Regions from separate parts of the Allobosea sp. NBC_00550 genome, predicted to be linked through region 1. Evidence: predicted binding sites of a transcription regulator. Region 1 holds the regulator's gene; each other region holds the start of a gene.

Region 1 (7,446 bases):
AAGGCCCGAGCCCGGAACCCAGAACCAATACCGTCTGAGTAAAGAACGCCACGCTTGCGTCTCTCCAAGAAACGCATCGGTTCTGGTTCCGGGCTCATCGCTGCGCGATGCCCCGGAATGACCGCGGAGGTTCCGGAGGCCGTAAACCGCTCAAGCCGCCAGATCGGCGACCAGCGCGTCGAGCAGCAGCGCGCCATCCGGCGTCGCGGCGAGACGGCCGCCGGGGCGGTGCATCAGCAGCTTTTCGTCGATCAGGCTCGCGACGCGCTTGGCATTGAGCTCGCGGCCGGCGAGCGCCTTGAAGACGGCCGGATCGATCCCCTCGACGAGGCGAAGCCCCATCAGCAGGTACTCGTCGCCCTGCGCTTCCGAATTCAACAGCTCGTCCTCGACCAGCGCGTGGCCTTCGGCCTCGACACGCTCAAGCCAGATTTCCGGTCGTTTCTCGGTCGAATGCGCCATGCGGCCCTGCGCCGTCACCAGGCGGCCATGCGCGCCGGGGCCGACGCCGGCATATTCGCCATAATGCCAGTAGACCAGGTTGTGCCGGCATTCCGCGCCCGGCCGTGCGTGGTTCGAGATCTCGTAGACCGGCAGGCCGTGCCTGGCGGTGATCTCCTGCGTCGTCTCGTAGAGCGCTGCACCGGCATCATGATCGGGAATCGCAAGCTTGCCCGCCCGGAACAGCCGTTCGAAGGCGGTGCCGGGCTCGATCGTGAGCTGGTAGAGCGAGAGATGCTCGGCGGCATGGCTGATCGCGAGCTCAAGCTCGGCCCGCCACAGCGCCGGCGTCTGCAAGGGCGAGCGGGCATAGATCAGGTCGAAGGAGTAGCGCTCGAAATACTTGCGGGCGATCGCGACCGCGGCCAGCGCCTCTTCGGCCGAGTGCATCCGGCCGAGCGCCTTCAGGTCGGCATCGTTCAGGGCCTGCACGCCGAGCGAGACGCGGTTGACGCCGGCCGCGCGGAAATCGCGGAAGCGGCCGGCCTCGACGCTAGTCGGATTCGCCTCCAGCGAAACCTCGCAGTTCGGGTCGACGGCCCAGTGCTCGCCGATCGCGTCGAGGATCGCGCCGACGGTGCGGCCTTCCATCAGCGAGGGCGTGCCGCCGCCGAAGAAGATCGACGAGACGGTGCGGCCGGGCGCCAGCGCGGCGCGGTGGGCGATCTCGCGGCGGAAGGCGGCGATATAACGCTGCTGGTCGGGCGGTTGCAGCCGCACATGCGAGTTGAAGTCGCAATAGGGGCATTTGGCCAGGCAGAACGGCCAATGCACATAGACGGCGAAGCCCGCATCCGCGGTCGGATGCAAGACGCCGGGCCGCTCGATCAGGGCGGCCGCGGGGCTCACGCCGGCTTCCTCAGGCAGGTGGCGGCGAGCGCGTGGAAGGCGCGCGCACGATGCGACAGGCCGGGCGAGCCATCGGCGGGAATGCCGTGCTTCTCCTGTGCCGTCATCTCGCCGAAGGTCTTGTCGTGGCCATCGGGCAGGAAGATCGGATCATAGCCGAAGCCGCCTGCACCGCGGATGTCATGCGTGACCGTGCCGAAGACGCGGCCTTCGAACAGCTCCTGATGCCCGTCCGGCCAGGCGATGACCAGCGCTGAGACGAAGTGAGCCTTGCGCTGCCCGGGCGTGGTCGCGCCGCGCTTCGCCAGTTCCATCTGCACGCGTGCGATCGCCGGGGCGAAATCCTTGCCCGGCCCGGCCCAGTTGGCCGAGAACAGGCCGGGCGCGCCGTCGAGCGCGTCGATGCAGACGCCTGAATCGTCGGAGAGCGCCGGCAGGCCGCTCGCCTGCGTCGCTGCGACCGCCTTGATCGCCGCATTCTCCGAGAACATGAACCCGTCCTCGACCGGCTCGGGCAGGCCGAGTTCGCCGGCCGAGACGAGCTCGATGCCATAGGGCGCCAGCAGCTCGCGCATTTCGCGCAGCTTGCCCTGGTTATGGGTCGCGATCACGACCTTGCCGGAGAGGAGGCGGTGGTTCGACATCGGTATCTCTCGTTACCCGCCTCGTCATCCCCGGCTTGACCCGGGATCCATCGAAGGGCGTCGCAACTCTACGATGGATTCCGGATCTCCGCTTCGCTGCGTCCGGAATGACGGTGTTGTTCGATTGCTTGTGCGATCGGCCGGATCAGGCGACCGCCGCCTTCTGCAGCGCGACGAGCTTGCTGACGCCACCTTTGGCCAGCTTGAGCAGCGCGAGCAACTCCTCCTCGGAGAAGGGTGCGCCTTCCGCCGTGCCCTGCACCTCGACGAGGCCGCCCGTGCCGGTGATGACGAAATTCGCGTCGGTCTGCGCGCCGGAATCCTCGACATAGTCGAGATCGATCACCGGATTGCCGGCGACGATGCCGCAGGAGATGGCGGCGACATGGTCCTTGAGCGGGTTGGTGCCCTTGAGCAGGCTGCGCCCTTCCATCCATTTCAATGCGTCATGCAGCGCCACCCACGCGCCGGTGATCGAGGCCGTGCGGGTGCCGCCATCGGCCTGCAGCACGTCGCAATCGACGACGATCTGGCGCTCGCCGATCGCGGTGAGGTCGACGACCGCGCGCAGCGAGCGGCCGATCAGGCGTTGAATCTCCTGCGTGCGGCCGGAGGGCTTGCCGGAGGTGACCTCGCGGCGGGTGCGCTCATGGGTGGCGCGCGGCAGCATCGAATACTCGGCGGTGACCCAGCCCTTGCCGGTGCCGCGCAGCCACGGCGGCCCCTTTTCCTCGACGGTCGCGGCGCAGAGCACCTTGGTCTCGCCGAACGTCACCATGCAGGAACCCTCGGCATAGCGAACCACGCCGCGCTCGAGCGTGACCTTGCGCATCTCGTCTGCGGCGCGTTTGGAGGGTCGCATGAAATAATCCTGTCTTGCGGAGAAGTGGCGGCTTGTAGGCGCTCATGCCGCGCTCGGCAAGGCGCCGGCCCTGTTTCACCCCTTGATCCGCGCCTCCTGCATGACGACAATAGGGTTGGAACGACGGTTCGCCCGAACAGGTTCATGAGCGCCCATACGCCCCGCCCCGAGACGATGAGCGGCCTGGTCGAGACCGACCAGCGCTCGCGCGAGATTTTCCGCCAGATCGTCGACGGCTACCTCGCGACCGGGGAGCCGGTCGGTTCGCGCAATATTGCCCGCCTGCTGCCGATGGCTCTGTCCCCGGCGACGGTGCGCAACGTCATGACCGATCTGGAGCTGGCCGGGCTGATCTATGCGCCGCATACTTCCGCCGGGCGCCTGCCCACGGAACGGGGCCTGCGCTTCTTCGTCGACGCGATGATGGAGGTCGGCAACCTCACCTCGGACGAGCGGGCGCGCATCGAGGCGCAGATCCGGGCCGGGGCAGGCCATCGCAATCTCGACCAGACATTGACCGAGGCCTCGGCGCTGCTCTCCGGTCTCTCGCGCGGCGCCGGCGTGGTCGTGACGACCAAGGCCGATCCGCGACTCAAGCACATCGAATTCGTCCGGCTCGATCCGGCCCGCGCGCTCGTCGTCCTCGTCTCGGAGGACGGCGCGGTCGAGAACCGCCTGCTGGCGCTGCCGGTGGGTTTGCCCGCCTCGGCGCTGGTCGAGGCCGCGAACTTCCTCAACGCCCGCATCCTCGGCAAGACGCTGGCGGACCTGCGCGGCGAGATCGCCGGGCAGCGCGCGCTGATGGAGCGCGAGCTCGATGTGCTCACCGCGCGGCTGGTGGAGAGCGGCATCGCGACCCAGTCCGGCCCCGGCAGCGACCGCCATCTCATCGTGCGCGGCCAGGCCAACCTGCTCGAGGACCTCCGGGCGCAGGAGGACCTCGAACGAATCCGCATGCTCTTCGGCGATCTCGAGACGCAGACCGATGTCATCGATCTCCTCACCCGCGCCGAGCAGGGCGACGGCGTGCGCATCTTTATCGGCTCGGAGAACAAGCTGTTCTCGATGTCGGGTTCCTCGATGGTGGCGGCGCCGTTCCGCGATGCCGAGCAGCGCATCGTCGGCGTGGTCGGCATCATCGGCCCGACGCGGCTGAACTATGCCCGCATCGTCCCGATGGTCGACTACACCGCCAAGGTCGTCGGCCGCCTGCTCGACGGCGAGCGCTGAGGCGCCGGGCCATCGCCGTCATCCCGGGCTTGCCCCGGGATCCATCGCCGGGCGCGGCACTCTTCGATGGATTCCGGATCGGCGCGGCTTCGCCGCTTGTCCGGAATGACGACAGGTTTTCACTTGAAGAATTTGGCTTCCGGCGCGGATGCGGCTAGGTGTGCGCGAAAGCGACCCGTTTGCGAACACCCAAGGCCAGATCCATGTCAGACCAGCTTCCCGACCGTCTTTCCGTCAACCCGGACAGCCCCTTCTACAACGCCGACGTGCTGGCGCGTGACATCGGCATCCGCTTCAAGGGCGTCGAGAAGACCAATGTCGAGGAATATTGCGTCTCCGAAGGCTGGGTGAAGGTCGCGGCCGGCGCCGCCAAGGATCGCTTCGGTCGGCCGATGACGATCACGCTCAAGGGCCCGGTCGAGCCTTATATCCGCGGCAACGTCGAGAGCTGAAGCGCGCCATTCCTACCGCCGTCATTCTCGGGCTTGACCCGAGAATCCCAGGCAAGACGAAGCGCTGGAGCCTCCACCGGCAAGAGATGCTCGGGTCAAGCCCGAGCATGACGCCTGTCACTCAAGCGAGGCCCTTGTAGAAAAACGTCGAGCCGCAGTCGGCTCCATCAGGCATCAGCGCATAGCGCGGGATGGTGCCGGCTTCCGTCCAGCCGAGCCGATTGTAGAGCCGCCGTGCCGCGCCGTGCTCGTCCGTGTCGAGCACCAGCAGGTCGCGTCCTCTATCGCGCGCGATCGCTTCTGCACGCTGGATCAGTGCTTCGCCAATGCCCTGCCGGCGCGCACGGGAATGCACCAGCACCTTGGCGATCTCGGCCCGATGCGGCTGGTTCGGTTTGCCGATCAGGTGAAGTTGCGCCGTGCCGACGAGGCCGTCCGCCGCGCGCGCGCCCAGCAGGACAACCTGCCCGCCCGCGACGCCAGCCGCGACATCGCGCCAGAAGCGCTCATAGTCCGCCGTCGTGTTCCAGTTCATGAAGCCGACCGAGGCGCCGTTGGCGACGCAGTCGCGCAGGATTTCGGACAGCGCCGGAATGGCGGCCTCGGCAGCCCGGGCGTCGAAGACGTCGATGGCGACGGAGAAGCTGACCGCGTTCATGCGATATGTCCCGGAAAACTGCCGCGCCCGGCGGCGAGGATGACGACGTAGCGGACGGGCACGGCGCCCGGATTGCGGTAGATGATGGCGCCGCGCAGATGCATCTGCAGGCAGTCACCCTCGGAAAGCGCGTGGCCGATACCCTCGACCGTCAGGTCGAGCCTGCCTTGCAGCACCCAGACCTGCTGGTCGAGTGCAGGTGCACCCGTCGCGTTGTCGAGGCGGACCTCGGCGCCGCCCGGCAACTCGACCTCGACGATCTCGAAGCCCGATCCCGTGCCGCGCGGCGAGACGTTGCGGCGCAGATAGCCGCTCGCCGGATCGCGCCAGACCGGTTGGGCAGCATGCCGCGCCAATGGCCCGGTTCCTGCCTCCTCTTCCAGCAGCGCCGAGAGCGACAGGCCGAGCCCGGAGCCGAGGCGGACCAGCAGCGCTGCGGTGGGGCTCGATTCGCCGCGCTCGACCCGCGAGATCATCGCCCGGCTGACGCCGCTGCGCTCGGCCAGCACATCGAGCGTCAGGCCATGGCGCTGGCGGGCCGACTTCAGGCGCTGCCCCAGGCGGCGGTCGATTTCGGTGTCGTTCTCAAATTCCATATTGAGAGAATAATTCTTAGATAATGGAAATTGCAAGAGACAACGTTCAGGATGCCCGCGCTGAAGCCCCTGCCGTCATCCCGGCTTGACCTGGGATGACGCGGCGGCTCCCGAGCAAAACAGACCTCCGGAAGGGTCTCTCGAGAGGCCGGCGCTTGGCGCGGCGCGGCATCACTGCTATGGCGCGCGCATGAGCACCCGCACCATCGACAATATCCGCAACTTCTCGATCGTCGCGCATATCGACCACGGCAAGTCGACGCTGGCCGATCGTCTGATCCAGCAGACCGGCACCGTCGCGGCCCGCGACATGAGCGAGCAGATCCTCGACTCGATGGATATCGAGAAGGAGCGCGGCATCACCATCAAGGCCCAGACGGTGCGGCTCGACTATCGGGCGCAGGACGGCAAGGACTACGTCCTGAACCTGATGGACACCCCCGGCCACGTCGATTTCGCCTATGAGGTCTCGCGCTCGCTGGCGGCCTGCGAGGGCTCGCTCCTGGTCGTCGATGCCTCGCAGGGCGTCGAGGCGCAGACGCTCGCCAACGTCTATCAGGCTCTCGACGCCAACCACGAGATCGTTACCGTCCTCAACAAGATCGACCTGCCCGCCGCCGATCCCGAGCGGATCAAGCAGCAGATCGAGGATGTGATCGGGCTCGACGCCTCCGAGGCCGTGCCGATCTCGGCCAAGACTGGCATCAATATCGAGGGCGTGCTCGAAGCCATCGTCACCAAGCTGCCGGCGCCCAAGGGCGATCCCGACGCGCCGCTGAAATGCCTGCTGGTCGACAGCTGGTATGACGCCTATCTCGGCGTCGTCGTGCTCGTGCGCGTCATCGATGGCGTGCTCAAGAAGAACATGACCATCCGGATGATGCGCGCAAACGCCTCCTATGGCGTCGATCGCGTCGGCGTTTTCAAGCCCAAGATGCAGGAGGTCAAGGAGCTCGGCCCCGGCGAAGTCGGCTTCTTCACCGCCTCGATCAAGGAGGTCGCCGATACCGCCGTCGGCGACACCATCACGGACGAGAAGCGCCAGACCCCGCAGGCGCTGCCGGGCTTCAAGCCGGTGCAGCCGGTGGTGTTCTGCGGCATCTTCCCGGTCGACGCCGCCGATTTCGAGGTGCTGCGCGCCGCGATGAGCCGGCTGCGGCTGAACGATGCGTCGTTCTCCTACGAGATGGAGACGTCGGCGGCGCTCGGCTTCGGCTTCCGCTGCGGCTTCCTCGGCTTGCTGCATCTGGAGATCATCCAGGAGCGGCTGGAGCGCGAGTTCAACCTCAATCTGATCTCGACCGCGCCTTCGGTGGTCTACCATCTCAAGCTGCGCGACGGCACCACGCCGGAGCTGCACAACCCGGCCGACATGCCGGACGTGATGAAGATCGAATTCATCGAGGAGCCCTGGATCAAGGCGACGATCTTCACGCCCGACGAGTATCTCGGCTCCGTCCTGAAGCTCTGCCAGGATCGGCGCGGCATCCAGACCGACCTGTCCTATGTCGGCTCGCGCGCCAAGGTCGTCTACGACCTGCCGCTGAACGAGGTGGTGTTCGACTTCTACGACCGGCTGAAGTCGATCTCAAAGGGCTATGCCTCCTTCGACTACGCCATCACAGATTATCGCGAGGGCGACCTCGTGCGCATG
Region 2 (7,446 bases), 1.6 Mb from region 1:
GACAGGACGGCGCCCGCAAGGATGAACGAGAGCCCGCTATCACCGCATCGCGGACGCCGCAGCAATGGCGGCAGGGTGTCGCGCGCCGAGGGCCGGCAGGATCTGGGCTTCCTCGTCGTCAACGCAACGCAAACTCAGCGATATCGCGACGACGGATCTCGACCTCGATCGCCACCACTCGATCCGCTGCGCATCGGCATCGACGACAAGGAGGGCCGGCCCGGGGGCATCAATATTTTCGGACGCGGCTTCGGCAACCACAATCAAGACATCAAGATGCGGCTGCATCTGCGTGGCATGAACGCCCTGCATCACGTCGCGCCGTGACGGCCCGCGGAGGACTAGTTTCAATCTTCGAGCGTCACGATCGCGTGACGCTCGGGATCGTAGTCGCCACGTGTCCGCCATCAGCGCGCTTGAGACCATTTACGGGTTTTCCGAAAGGGAGCGACTGTCTTGTTGGTCAAGCGGGAATTGGTTGCCATGGACGTCTATCTCGCAGGATTGCGTTGAGGATAGTGACTAGCTTTGGAGCGACGGCGATTTGGGCGAGGAGCTTTGGTTTTCCGCCAGCGATGAGCTTGTCGCGGAAAAGTTTGAGCACTGGATTATGGCGCGCGGCGACCATGGTTCGACGAATAAGGAGCACGCTCTTGCGGCCGCCGCCGATGAAGCTCTTTCCGAGTGATGCTCTGAATCAACGTTTATCGCTCGGCGACGTTCCCGCTGACCTTCGGCGGCGATCATCTCGACGATTTGGCGCCGGCGAGCGACCAGATCGGCTAGAAGCCTTGTCATCTCGTCCGGCATTTGCCGCAGCTTCGGCTTGGTCGCTTCGGCGAAATGAGTGATCACGGTTGGCGTCAATCGGATCGGTCTTCGCCCGTTTGCCGAGCGTTTGGGCGAAGGCACGCACCTGCGCTGGATTGACCACCAACACCGGCAGGCCTGCGCCAGCCAGGCCAGCCGCAACCACTCTCGCACTACCACCTCGCGCCAACCGATTGGGAAGACCTGCCCGGCCGCGTGGGCGAAATCCGGCTCGTCGAGATTCCCGTGCCAATGCCGCTGCGTCTTCTCAGGCACGCTGAGCAGATTGGTGACGTGGGCAAGGCCTGTCGATATTTGGTGTCGGCCGCGCCAGCTTCTACCGGTGGGGTGGATAGCTGAACTTCGCGACCGCCGCCGCAAACGACCTGATCGCGCCAACGGCAGATTGGCTGATCGCACGGAAGCGGACATTCACGTCCAGCCTATTCCGCATCCGTCGCCACACTATACCGTCACCTCGGGCAGCCTCCGCGCTACCTCGGCACGCCGTTGATGACGAAGAGCGCCTTGATAAACTGATCAGGCGGGAAGTTTCCGAAGCTGTGGGCATAGATTTTCTTCACACGATCCGTGCGATAGAGTTCAGCCAGCGTCGCATCGACCAACAAACGTAGCTTGTCGTCGCCGCGCGGTAGAGCTAGTGCATAGGTCTCGAACGTGAAATACTGATCGGAAATCTTCATACCGGAGGGATTCCGGCTGTTGAGCAGATGATAGCTGAGAATCCCGCGATCGGCGAAATAAGCGTCGATCTTTCCCTCGGACAGGATCCGGACACCGTCTGGATGAGCCTGGACCGCTACGATCTCCGTTTTGATGCCGAGTTGCGCCAAGGTCGCCTTCAAGACCTCTTCGGTCGTCGTGCCCTGGAGCACGCCGATCTTTTTTCCGCTCAGATCCTCGAGCCGGTAAATTTCATTGAACCGGTAGAGAACTCCGGCGCCATCAATGAAGGTCGGCAGTGAAAAATCCACGATAGCGCGCCTAGACATAGTCATCGATGTAGGATCGCAAAGAATATCGATCTTGCCATCGCGTAGTGCGGTCAAACGTGTCGTGGACGAGACCTCGACATATTCGATTTTGAGTGAAGGGATATTGAGCGCCTTCTTCACACCGCTAGCGACTTCGCGGCAGAGATCAACGATATATCCGGAAGGATCGCCGTTAGCCGCCCGATACGAGTAAGGGGGCGCATCAAGCCGAAAGCCGAGCCGCAAAGTACCTGTCTCACGAGCGCGTGCCAGGGTGTCTGCAGCCAAGGTCGCCGTTGATATCGCCATGCTTAGTAGCGCGATCCAAAAGGCTCGCATGATCCCGTTCCGTCTTTTGGCAACGGCCAACACGATAGGCCGAATAGATGGATTGAAGAAAGTCGTTTCTAGCGTGCTGATTTTTAGCGGAATCGGGATTCGCAAAACGGCTAGACGATGTCTGCCGGGATAAGGCGGCCTGCAGAGATGACGCGACGGCATTGTCACGGGAATGGGCGAATTGAGCCTCGCCGGTTAGGGTGGGGGGCATGCAGCCGATTTCCTACGCCCGTCAGCAATTCCCTCCCGAGATCATCCGGCACGCCGTGTGGCTCTATCTGCGGTTCACCTTGAGCTATCGCGATGTCGAGGAGTTGCTGGCTGAGCGTGGCCTCGACATCTCGTACGAGACGATCCGGCGATGGGTACTCAAATTTGGCTGCAGCTATGCCCGCAACCTGCGCCGGCAGCGGCCCCAACCGGCAGACATCTGGCACCTCGACAAGAGGTGATCCGCCTTCAGGGCCGGCACCTGTATCTATGGCGAGCCGTCGACAGCGAGGGGGAAATCCTCGACATGCTGGTGCAATCGAGACGGGATAAGGGTGCTGCCTTACAACTGCTCAAAAAGCATGGCTTTGCTCCCAGGGTTCTGGTGACGGACAAGTTGCGATCCTACGGCGCGGCCCGGCGCGAGCTGGGGCTCTCGGCGCGCCATGAGCAGGGCATGCGCCGCACAATCGGGCTGAGAACTCACACCAGGTGATCCGACAACGAGAGCGCAAGATGCAGCGCTTCAAGTCGCAGATGTCGGCGCAGCGCTTTCTCTGCGTACATGCCGTCGTCCACAATCTCTTCAACCTCGAGCGCCACCTGATCTCCCGAGCAGCGCGAACTCCGGCTCGTCGGGGTTCCCGTGACAATGTCGATCGGAGAGGTACTGACGTTATTCGAGCAATCCCGCCGTCCGCCGCCGCACGTCGATCATTGTCACGCACGAGCTTGTCTTCGCCGCGGAAGTACCGGATCACGTCGTGTTCATGGATCAGGGCTGCGCGTTCCGCGCCAGGAGCGCACGCGCGCCTTCCTGTCCAGGCTTTTGCGGCCGAATACCGACGTCGTCCCCGGAGGCGGACTGTGACCGATATCTATGAACGTCTCGGCGTTGCCACGCGAATCAACGGAGCGGGTCTGCTGACGCGACTGGGTGGGAGCCTTATGGCACCCGCCGTGCTCGACGCCATGCGCGAGGCGGCCGGCCATTTCGTCGACATGACGGAATTGCAGACACGGGCCAGCGCGATCATCGCGCGTCATACCGGAGCGGAGGCCGGCATCGTCACCGGGGGGGCCGCTGCGGCGCTCACGCTCGCCACCGCCGCCTGCCTCGCGCGATTCGACGTCCGCATCATGGAGCGATTACCCGCGATCGATGACGAACCCAACGAAGTCATCATGTTCCGCGCGCACCGCAACGCCTATGACCACGCCATACGTGCCGCAGGTGCCCGCATCGTCGATGTCGGCTTCAACGATATCGCGATCGGCTCGGGGGTGAGGGGTCTCGAAGCCTGGGAAATCGAAAGCGCGATCACGTCTCGCACGGTCGCCGTCGCCTTCACGGCGGGGCCGCCGGGACAGGCGTCTCTGGCCATGGTCTGCAGGACGGCCGCTCAGCATGGCTTGCCGGTGATCGTCGACGCCGCTGCACAGTTGCCTCCGAAGGAGAATCTCCGCCGTTTCATTGATGAGGGCGCCGCGCTCGTGGCCATCAGCGGCGGCAAGGCGCTTCGTGGTCCGCAGGGCACCGGCCTGCTGTGCGGTCGCCGCGACCTCGTCGCTTCGGCACTGATTCAGCAGTTGGACATGGACATCTCGCCGGCCACCTGGTCTCCCGCGGAAGGCCTGATACCCGACGAACTGCGGCGTCGTCCGCCCCACCACGGTATTGGCCGCGGATTCAAGGTCGACAAGGAATCGATCGTAGGATTGCTCACAGCATTGGAGCTTTTCGAGACACGCGACCTCGCCAGCGAAACCGAGGCTATGATTCGCGAGCTGACCGCGGTCTCGGAGGCGCTGGCAGGGTCGCAGCATGTGAGCTGCGAGGTCGTCACCGGGCGCCATTATCCCGGGCTGAAGCTATCATTCGGCACCACCTGCGGCGGCCCGGACGCCTTGACCGTATCGTCCGAACTCCAGCGGCTAGCCAAGCCGATTCATCTCAGCGAACGCTGGGCCTCTAATAATATTCTCTTTGTCGATCCTGCGGGATTGCGAGCGGGCGACGGCGCAGCGATCGGCAGGGCGGTGCGCGCTCTGGTCCCGGGGGGCTGAGCCGGCTGCATGTCATATACGATCCTTCCCGACCTCGACGGGCGCCGCTGCATCGTCAGCAGCGCAAGCAATGGATTGGGCGCACCAGCATTGTCACGGAAATGTCGCCGAGCCAGGATTTTGCCCTGAGCAAAGCCGACTTACGCGGCGGCCGTCGCAATTTGCCACTGTTGCGCGACCTCGGCTCAAAGAGTCTCAGCGTCGCTCGGGAGATCATATGGCGCTCGAGGGGCTCTTGGTTCCTCGCCCAGCGAGGTAACCGCGCTACTCTTCGACGCCTCCTCTCTGGAAGCCGGCCCGCCGCGCAAATCCGACGGGCCTGCGGATGTGCTGAGGGCGCTCGCGCGGGGTCTGAGCGGCGTGGGCGGGTGGGTACGGCCGGTGAGATAGCTTAGCGCCTGGCTGGTGGAGTCGACCTGGTCGTCGTGGCGCCCATTCGGGAAAGCGAGGAACTCGCTGAGCCAGGTGGCCAGCCACGGCGCCTCCTGCGACAACGAGAGCGCAAGATGCAGCTCTTCAAGTGGCCGATGTGGCGCAGCGCTTTCTCTGCGTACATGCCGTCGTCGACAATCTCCTCAACCTCGAGCGTCAACTGATCTCCCGAGCGACGCTACGCTCACCTTCCCGTCCAGCTGCCAGATGTCTGCTGGTTGCGGCCGCAGGCGCAGGTTGCGGGCATAGCTGCATCCAAATTTGTGGACCCATCGCCGGATCGTCTCATACGAAATGTCTCAGCCAGAAGCTCCTCGACATCGCGGTAGCTCATGCTGAACCGCAGAGATCTCAGGCGGGAACTGGTGACGGGCGTAGGAAATCGGCTGCATGCCCCTACCGAACCTGCCAGGCTAAATCGCCCACTCCCGTGACAAATGCCCTCCTTGACTCTAGCGGCGGTCGCGCGCCTAGCTGCCGCCATCGATTGGCACTCATGGATCGAGACTGCTAACGGGTATCCCCTTGCGAGCCCGTCGAAAGATGCTCGCACCGAAATCCTACCAATAGGAAGACAGAACCATGAAGTTCCGTCCGCTGCATGATCGCGTCGTGGTCCGCCGCCTTGATGGCGAAGAGAAGACCAAGGGTGGCATCATCATCCCCGAGACCGCCAAGGAAAAGCCCCAGGAGGGCGAGGTGATCGCCGTCGGTTCCGGCGCGCGTGACGAAGCCGGCAAGCTCGTTGCCCTCGACGTCAAGAAGGGCGACCGCGTCTTGTTCGGCAAGTGGTCGGGCACCGAGGTCAAGATCGACGGCCAGGATCTCCTCATCATGAAGGAATCCGACATCATGGGCGTCGTCGGCTGAACGACTGAGACCGCTCTTTCCGTCATTTCATAAGGAGTTGCTCTCATGGCAGCCAAAGACGTCAAGTTCTCTTCCGATGCGCGCGACAAGATGCTGCGCGGTGTCGAAATCCTCGCCAACGCCGTGAAGGTCACGCTCGGTCCCAAGGGCCGTAACGTCGTGATCGAGAAGTCGTACGGCGCTCCGCGCATCACCAAGGACGGCGTCACCGTCGCCAAGGAGATCGAGCTCGCCGACAAGTTCGAGAACATGGGCGCCCAGATGGTGCGCGAAGTGGCCTCGAAACAGCACGACCACGCCGGCGACGGCACCACGACCGCCACCGTCCTCGCCGCCGCGATCCTGCGCGAAGGCCTGAAGGCTGTTGCCGCCGGCATGAACCCGATGGACCTGAAGCGCGGTATCGACTTGGCCGTCGAGGCCATCGTCGCCGACCTGAAGGAGAACTCCAAGAAGGTCACGTCCAACGGCGAAGTCGCCCAGGTCGGCACCATCTCGGCCAATGGCGACGAGTCGGTCGGCAAGATGATCGCCACCGCCATGCAGAAGGTCGGCAACGAGGGTGTCATCACCGTCGAGGAAGCCAAGACCGCCGAGACCGAACTCGACGTCGTCGAGGGTATGCAGTTCGACCGTGGCTATCTCTCGCCTTACTTCATCACCAACGCGGAGAAGATGATCGTCGAGCTGGAAGATCCCTACATCCTGATCTTCGAGAAGAAGCTGTCCTCGCTCCAGCCGATGCTGCCGATCCTCGAGGCCGTGGTGCAGACCGGCAACCCGCTGCTCATCATCGCCGAGGACGTGGAAGGTGAAGCTCTCGCCACCCTCGTCGTCAACAAGCTCCGCGGCGGCCTCAAGGTCGCGGCCGTCAAGGCTCCGGGCTTCGGCGATCGCCGCAAGGCCATGCTCGAGGACATCTCGATCCTGACCGCCGGCCAGCTGATCTCGGAAGACCTCGGCATCAAGCTCGAGACCGTGACCCTCCAGATGCTCGGCCGCGCCAAGAAGGTGCGCATCGAGAAGGAGAACACCACGATCATCGACGGCGCCGGCAAGAAGAAGAACATCGAGGCCCGCGTCGGTCAGATCAAGGCGCAGATCGAGGAGACCACCTCGGACTACGACCGTGAGAAGCTCCAGGAGCGCCTGGCCAAGCTCGCCGGCGGCGTCGCGGTCATCCGCGTCGGCGGCTCGACCGAGGTCGAGGTCAAGGAGAAGAAGGACCGCGTCGACGACGCCCTGAACGCGACCCGCGCTGCGGTCGAAGAAGGCGTTCTTCCGGGCGGTGGCGTTGCGCTCCTGCGTGCGCTCTCGACCGTCAAGGCGATCAAGACCGCCAATGACGACCAGAAGACTGGCGTCGAGATCGTCCGCAAGGCGATCATGGCTCCTGCCAAGCAGATCGTCGACAACGCCGGCGATGACGGCGCGGTCGTGATCGGCAAGCTGCTGGAGTCGAAGGACTACTCCTGGGGCTACAACGCCCAGACCGGCGTGTACGGCGATCTGGTCAAGGCCGGCATCATCGACCCGACCAAGGTCGTGCGCACGGCGATCCAGGACGCGGCTTCGATCGCTGGCCTGCTGATCACCACCGAGGCGATGATCGCCGAGCTGCCGAAGAAGGACTCCCCGATGCCCCCGATGGGCGGCGGCGGCATGGGCGGCATGGACTTCTGATCCCCGCACCGTCGCATTCTGCAAAGACTATGGAAGGCCC
Region 3 (7,446 bases), 1.6 Mb from region 1:
TCGTCGAGGCGCGGGTCATCCCGGACGCAGCGCAGCGGAGATCCGGGATCCATCATGGAGCGCCGTCGAGGCCCTCGATGGATCCCGGGTCGAGCCCGGGATGACGGCGTGGTTCGGTGAAACGAGGGCATGTTTTTCGAGCCAGAAAACGAAACGCCCCAGACGAGCGATGCTCGTCCGGGGCGCGAAGCTGGAGGGCCGGCAGGGTCGAAAGCCCCGCTCGTCAATCGGCCGAGACGATCTTGCCAGCATCCCATTTGTACATGGCGAAGCTCGGTGAGCTCAGGTCGCCGGTCTTGCCATAGGTCAGCGTGCCGATCGCCGTCTTGACCGGCATGCCGGATTGCAGCGCCCTGGCGGCCCCGCTGGCGTCGCCCGCCTTGCCGGCCTTCTCGATTGCGGCCTTGAGCACCTCGACCGCGGCATAGGCATTGAGCGTGAAGGCCTCGGGCGGAATGCCCTTCTCCTTCAGCGCGGCGACGGCCTGGGCCGAATCCGGGTTCTTCAGCGCGTCGGTGGCGTTGGTGAAGAGGGTGCCCGTGGCGTGGTCGCCGCCGATCGCGGCGAACTCGGTGTTGGACAGGCCCTCGCCGCCGATGATGGTCGCCTTGACGCCGGCATCGGCGAGCTGGCGGGAGAGCAGCCCGCCTTCCGGGTGATAGCCGCCGAAATAGATCAGGTCGACATTGGCGGCCTTGAGGCGCGTCACGACCGCGGACATGTCCTTGTCGCCGGGGTTGACCGTCAGCGCGGCGACCTCCTTGAGGCCGCCGGCATTGATGCCCTTCTGGAAGGCGTCGGCAAGGCCCTTGCCGTAAGTGCCCTTGTCATGGACGATCGCGATCTTCTTGTCCTTCAGGTTCTTCAGGACGTAGGTCGCGGCGATCTCCGCCTGCTGGTCGTCGCGGCCGCAGGTGCGGAAGACGTTGGTCAGGCCGCGCGTGGTCAGCGCCGGCGAGGTCGCCGTCGGCGTCACCATCAGCAGGCCGCTTTCCGCCAGCACGTCGGAAACCGCCATGGCGACGCCCGAGGTCACCGGCCCGACCACGAACTTGACCTTCTCGCCGACCAGGAGGTTGGCGGCCGAGACACCCTGCTTGGGATCGCCGGCATCGTCGGCGAGCTTCAGCACGAGCTTCTCGCCGAGCACGCCGCCGCTCTTGTTGATGACATCGACGGCGGTCTGGGCGCCGTTCTTCACCTGGTCGCCATAGGCGGCGACCGGACCGGTCAACGGCGCGACGAGTCCGATGGTGATGTCGGCCTGCGCAGCCTGGCTTGAGAGGAACAAGGCGGTCGCGATCGCGGCGCCCGAGAGGAAATGGGACTTTTTCATTTTCATCTCCCTACGACATGCAACTTATGCGCGCGATCCTGCCGTGGATCGCTTGTCGCCTGTATAGGCCATGACGAGCCGAGGGGCACTGCCTGCTTTTTCATCAGCTGTGGCGGGAAACGCATGGCTGCTGCTGGCCCGCTCCCGCGAAATCCTGATGCCGTCCCGGACGGAGCGAAGCGGAGATCCGGGATCCATGCCTGAACTCAGGCGGAGATGCTCCGGCGTGGATCCCGGGTCTCCCTTCGGTCGCCCGGGATGACGCGGCGCATGTTTGCTCAAACGAAAAAGGCCCGGCTTGCGCCGGGCCTTCCATAGTTCGCTTGGAGCGATGGATCAGAAATCCATGCCGCCCATGCCGCCGCCGCCCATCGGGGGCATCGGGGAGTCCTTCTTCGGCAGCTCGGCGATCATCGCCTCGGTGGTGATCAGCAGGCCAGCGATCGAAGCCGCGTCCTGGATCGCCGTGCGCACGACCTTGGTCGGGTCGATGATGCCGGCCTTGACCAGATCGCCGTACTCGCCGGTCTGGGCGTTGTAGCCCCAGGAGTAGTCCTTCGACTCCAGCAGCTTGCCGATCACGACTGCGCCGTCATCACCGGCGTTGTCGACGATCTGACGGGCCGGAGCCATGATCGCCTTGCGGACGATCTCGACGCCGGTCTTCTGGTCGTCGTTCTGGGTCTTGATCGACTTGACCGAGGACAGCGCGCGCAGCAGGGCGACGCCGCCGCCCGGCAGGATGCCTTCTTCGACCGCAGCGCGGGTCGCGTTCAGGGCATCGTCGACGCGGTCCTTCTTCTCCTTGACCTCGACCTCGGTCGCGCCGCCGACGCGGATGACCGCGACGCCGCCGGCGAGCTTGGCCAGGCGCTCCTGGAGCTTCTCACGGTCGTAGTCCGAGGTGGTCTCCTCGATCTGGGCCTTGATCTGACCGACGCGGGCCTCGATGTCCTTCTTCTTGCCGGCGCCGTCGATGATCGTGGTGTTCTCCTTCTCGATGCGCACCTTCTTGGCGCGGCCGAGCATCTGGAGGGTCACGGTCTCGAGCTTGATGCCGAGGTCTTCCGAGATCATCTGGCCGGCGGTCAGGATCGAGATGTCCTCGAGCATGGCCTTGCGGCGATCACCGAAGCCCGGAGCCTTGACGGCCGCGACCTTGAGGCCGCCACGGAGCTTGTTGACGACGAGCGTGGCGAGAGCCTCGCCCTCGACGTCCTCGGCGATGATCAGGAGCGGCTTGCCGGTCTGAACGACGGCCTCGAGGATCGGCAGCATCGCCTGGAGCGAGGACAGCTTCTTCTCGAAGATCAGGACGTAGGGGTCTTCCAGCTCGGCGACCATCTTCTCCGAGTTGGTAATGAAGTACGGCGAGAGATAGCCACGGTCGAACTGCATGCCCTCGACGACGTCGAGCTCGGTCTCGGCGGTCTTGGCTTCCTCGACGGTGATGACACCCTCGTTGCCGACCTTCTGCATGGCGGTCGAGATCATCTTGCCGACCGACTCGTCGCCGTTCGCCGAGATGGTGCCGACCTGCGCGACTTCCGCGTTGGACGTGACCTTCTTGGAGTTCTTCTTGAGGTCGGCGACGATGGCCTCGACGGCCAGATCGATGCCGCGCTTCAGGTCCATCGGGTTCATGCCGGCGGCCACCGACTTGGCGCCCTCGCGGACGATCGCCTGGGCCAGAACGGTCGCGGTCGTGGTGCCGTCGCCGGCATGGTCGTTCTGACGGGACGCGACTTCGCGAACCATCTGGGCGCCCATGTTCTCGAACTTGTCGGCGAGCTCGATCTCCTTGGCGACGGTGACGCCGTCCTTGGTGATGCGCGGAGCGCCGAACGACTTCTCGATCACGACGTTGCGGCCCTTGGGACCCAGTGTGACCTTCACGGCGTTGGCGAGGATGTCCACGCCGCGCAGCATCTTGTCGCGGGCGTCGGAAGAGAACTTGACGTCTTTGGCAGCCATGAGAGCTACTCCTTGAAATGGAAACGGAAGCGAGCGGTCAGGCGGCTATCAGCCGACGACGCCCATGATGTCGGATTCCTTCATGATGAGGAGATCCTGGCCGTCGATCTTGACCTCGGTGCCCGACCACTTGCCGAACAGGACGCGGTCGCCCTTCTTGACGTCGAGGGCAACGAGCTTGCCGGCTTCGTCACGCGCGCCGGAACCGACGGCGATGACCTCGCCCTCCTGGGGCTTTTCCTTGGCGGTCTCGGGGATGATGATGCCACCCTTGGTCTTCTCTTCGCCATCCAGGCGGCGGACCACGACGCGGTCATGCAAAGGACGGAACTTCATGGTTCTGTCTTCCTCTCGGTCTTATTCGGTGCGGGCGCCGCTGAAGGGCCCCGGGTGAGGCTGTTAGCAGTCACCTGACGGGAGTGCTAACAGATGCCGCGGAGATAGGCTTGGGGTCGCGGAGAGTCAAGGAAGCCTGCGACGATAAAGTGAACGCCGCCAGATGCGGCATCGCCGCCCTTCGCCTACCGGCTGCCGCCAGCGCTAGAACACGCTAAGATGGCCGAATGACGACACCCGTGCCCGACCCCCGCCTCGACGCCATCGCCCGCTCCTGCGTCGCGCTGCACGTCCGCATGACAGCGCGCGCCGTGACGCGCGCCTATGACGAGGCGATGCGACCGAGCGGACTGAAGATCACGCAGTTCGTGCTGCTCTCGGCCTTGAGCACGGGGCAATGGAAGTCGGTGACCGAGCTGGCCGAGCGCTTCGCGCTGGAGCGGACATCGCTGACGCGCAATCTCCAACTGCTGGCGGTCGAGGGAATGGTCGAGCCGGTCGAATGCCGCGGGCGCGCCTCCGTCTATGCCGTGACGGAGAAGGGCCGGGCCGCGATCGAAGCCGCCATCCCCTATTGGCGGGCCGCACAGGACAAGATCGAGGGCGGCTTCGGCGAGGAGCGCTGGCGCGATACGCGCGACGGGCTCAAGGCGCTGCGCAAGGCGGCGCGTGATGTGCGTTGACGCACGGCTCCGATTGACGCGCATGCCATCCTCTCTCTATCGTGCAGATACACGATTGGAGAAGAAGTCATGGATCGGACCTTTGGTGTTGTGTCCCGCGAGGTGCTGGTTGCGGATGGGGGCCTGAGCTTCTTGCGCGGCATCATTGCCGGCACCCAGCCGGCCCCGCCCTTCGCCCAGACCATGGATTTCGATCTGGTCGAGGCGGAGGAGGGCAGGGTCGTCTTCGTCGGTGTGCCGTCGGCGCGCTTCTTCAACCCGCTCGGCACGATCCATGGCGGCTGGACCGCGACGATCCTCGACTCCGCCATGGCCTGCGCCGCGCACTCCACGTTGAAGTCCGGCGAGGGCTACACCACGCTGGAGATGAAGCTGAACTATGTCCGGCCGGTCATGCCCGATAGCGGCACGGTGCGCTGCGAGGGCAAGCTGATCCATCGCGGCGGTTCGGTGATCACGACCGAAGGCAACCTGCGAGACGAGCGCGGCAGATTGCTGGCGCACGGCACGGAGACCTGCCTGGTCTTTCCGGCGAAGCCTAGCGCCGGCTGACCGCGACGGCGCCGGCCACGATCAACAGCGCGCCGAGATAGGTTGTGTACAGCGGCACCTCGCCGAAGACGAAGAAGCCGAGCAGGCTCGCCCAGATCAGCGCCGTGTATTCGATCGCTGCCAGCCGGGAGGCGGTCGCCCTGGCATAGGCCGAGGTGAGCGTGAGATGACCGGCGACGCCGAGCGCGCCGGCGACCAGATAGATCCCGAGGTCGGCAAGGCCCATCGGCACGAAGGCGAAAGCGGCGGGGACGGCGAGGCACAGCGCCGGCCCGACATTCTGGAAGGCGACGATGACGGTGGGGTGTTCCCGGACCGCGATCCGCCGCAGCAGGATCAGGTTGAAGGCGTAGCTCACCGCCGAGAACAGGGCGGCCGCGACGCCGAGACTGGCGCCGCTGACATGGCCCTGCAGCCGCGGCCAGACCATGACCAGCATGCCGGCGAGCCCGAAGCCGAGCGCCTGCAGGATGCGTTTGTCGATCCTCTCCTTCAACAGCAGGCCGCCGAGCAGCGCGACGAAGACCGGGGCGAGGAACGACAGCGTCAGCGCCTCGGCGAGCGGCAGCACCGAGATCGAATAGAAGAAGCTGCCGGCCGTGAGCACGACGAGGGGGATGCGCGCGACATTGCCGATGACGCTCGCGCGCGTCGGGCGGAGCGGGCGTGCGATCGCGAGGACGATCAGCGCGCAAAGGCCGCCCATCAGGAAGCGCATGAACAGCGCCAGGGCAAAGGGCTGATGCTGCATCTGGCCCTTCAGCACCGCATCCATGGCGGTGAGTAGGGCGATGCCGAGCGCGGCGCGCAGAGCGATCGACGAGGTCATGATGTCAGGCCGCGTCCATGGCTTTCCGGAAGGCGCCCGTGCGGACCATGGGCAGCAACTCCCGTCTAAGGCCGATCCCGGGGCGCGGATAGGGGAGGGGCGCACAGGCCCCCAATGCCGCCATTGCAGGTGTGAAAGCGCCGGAACGTCCCGGCGCCGACACCTCCCCGCTTGGAAAAGGGCCGCGCCGACGCTAGGCCGTATCGGGGCAGGCTTGCGGCAGCCGGGCGAATCGCGCGAACCGCCACATAGCGCCGCGCAGGACGAAGTGACCGAGAGGCGATGACCGTTCTTCTGCCCTTCATCGTCAATGCCGGGCTGAATTTCGTCCTCGGGCTGCTCGTTGCCCTGTTCCTCGGCCCCGCAGCCTTCGGGGTCTATGCGATCGGCGCCGCGATCGTCGTCCTGGTCAACACGGCGCTGCTCGACTGGCTGAAGCTCTCGGTCATCCGTTTCTATTCGGGCCGCGAGCGCGAACCCGGTATCCGCGCGACCCTCGATCTGCTCTTCGCCGGCATCGGCCTCTCGCTCTGCGCGCTGCTGGCGGCGGCGCTGCTGGCCGGCATCGATACGGGCCTGCCGATGACCCTGCTCGTCGTCGCCGTTGCCGGGGGCGTCGGTGCCGGCTGGTTCGACTATCACGGCGCCATCGCCCGCTCGCGCTTTCTCGATGCCGCCTATGCCCGTCTCGTCGTCGTCAGGAGTTCCGTTGCGCTCCTGCTGATGGTCGGTGCGGCCTGGCTGATGCGCGATCCCGTGCTCGTCCTTCTTGGCGGGCTCGTCAGCACCATCGTCTCGGTGCTCGCCGTGCGCCGCAGGCTGGCCGAGGACGGACCGAGCTTTGCCGCGGCGCGGGCCGACCTCGCCCGCAGCTTCGCGCGCTATGCGCTGCCGCTGGTGGCCGGCAACGCCGTCTATTCCATCATCCCGCTGCTCAATCGCGCGATCCTGGCGGATCGACTCGGTTTTGCGGAAGCCGGCTATTTCTCGCTCGCCTCCGATATCGGCCTGCGGCTTTTCCCCGTTCTGGCTTCGATGCTGGAGATCCTGCTGCTGCGAGAGGTCATCCGTCTCGACGAGACGCGGGGGCGGCTGGCAGCGCAGAAGCGCATCGCGCGCAATATGGCGTTGGTGCTTGCCGTCGTCCTTCCCGTCGCCCTGGGCTTCTGGCTGACGCTGCCGGCCTTCGAGCGGGTCTTCGTGCCGGTGAGTTTTCGAGGTCACTTTGCCAACCACATGGCATTGCTGCTGCCCGGCTTCGCGGCGATCGCGCTGTTCCAGGCGGCGATCTACCCGGTCTTCCTGCTGGAAAGGCGTACGCGCGTCGCGGCGCTCGCCGCTCTGGTGGGGCTGGTGGTCAATCTCGCCGTCATCTACCTGCCGCCGGGAGCGTTTGCGCCCGGAACGATCGCAATCGCGCAAAGTGCCGCCTTCGTCACGGCGTTTCTCGTCACCGGCTTGGTGGCCTTGCGCGCGCTGCCGTCCTGGCCGCCGCTGCACGATATCGGCTGCATCATCCTCGCCGGTGTCGTGATGGGAGCGGTGGTCTGGCCGCTGCAGAACCGCTTGCCTGCCTTGCTGGAGCTGCCGCTTCAGATCGTCCTCGGCGGGTTGGCCTATGCGGCTGTCATCCTCGCTTGCGATATCGGCCGCTGGCGCACCGGCCTGAAACTGCGGTGGCTCGCCCGAAAGAGCGCGCGGCGATAGCGCCCGCAACTTTTCCTTCACCCTGACAT

The links. Region 1 encodes HrcA, which represses chaperone genes, less so after heat shock. Its sites were predicted from a motif close to GTTAGCACTCNCNNNNNGNGAGTGCTAAC; they were not measured.
Region 2: a site for HrcA is predicted at 5,340-5,368, ahead of groES (co-chaperone GroES). Genes of this name have one in related genera too.
Region 3: a site for HrcA is predicted at 3,709-3,737, ahead of groES (co-chaperone GroES). Genes of this name have one in related genera too.

The regions. Positions count from the first base shown of each region.
Region 1 covers NZ_CP102772.1:4,170,779-4,178,224, forward strand. The annotation lists gene hemW (radical SAM family heme chaperone HemW) at 151-1,350, opposite strand; gene rdgB (RdgB/HAM1 family non-canonical purine NTP pyrophosphatase) at 1,347-1,994, opposite strand; gene rph (ribonuclease PH) at 2,140-2,856, opposite strand; gene hrcA (heat-inducible transcriptional repressor HrcA) at 3,001-4,086, shown strand; gene NWE53_RS20085 (DUF3297 family protein) at 4,290-4,538, shown strand; gene NWE53_RS20090 (GNAT family N-acetyltransferase) at 4,660-5,196, opposite strand; gene NWE53_RS20095 (helix-turn-helix domain-containing protein) at 5,193-5,792, opposite strand; gene lepA (translation elongation factor 4) at 5,983-7,446, shown strand, end outside.
Region 2 covers NZ_CP102772.1:2,566,949-2,574,394, reverse strand. The annotation lists gene arfA (arabinosylfuranosidase ArfA) at 1-2, shown strand, start outside; gene NWE53_RS12315 (hypothetical protein) at 22-327, shown strand; partial or broken gene NWE53_RS12310 (IS110 family transposase) at 464-997, opposite strand; gene NWE53_RS12305 (amino acid ABC transporter substrate-binding protein) at 1,305-2,144, opposite strand; partial or broken gene NWE53_RS12300 (IS6 family transposase) at 2,354-2,972, shown strand; gene NWE53_RS12295 (DegT/DnrJ/EryC1/StrS family aminotransferase) at 3,315-4,421, shown strand; partial or broken gene NWE53_RS12290 (IS6 family transposase) at 5,000-5,245, opposite strand; gene groES (co-chaperone GroES) at 5,436-5,723, shown strand; gene groL (chaperonin GroEL) at 5,769-7,406, shown strand.
Region 3 covers NZ_CP102772.1:43,157-50,602, forward strand. The annotation lists gene NWE53_RS00240 (branched-chain amino acid ABC transporter substrate-binding protein) at 224-1,336, opposite strand; gene groL (chaperonin GroEL) at 1,673-3,310, opposite strand; gene groES (co-chaperone GroES) at 3,359-3,646, opposite strand; gene NWE53_RS00255 (MarR family winged helix-turn-helix transcriptional regulator) at 3,874-4,329, shown strand; gene NWE53_RS00260 (PaaI family thioesterase) at 4,399-4,881, shown strand; gene NWE53_RS00265 (DMT family transporter) at 4,868-5,710, opposite strand; gene NWE53_RS00270 (lipopolysaccharide biosynthesis protein) at 5,993-7,417, shown strand.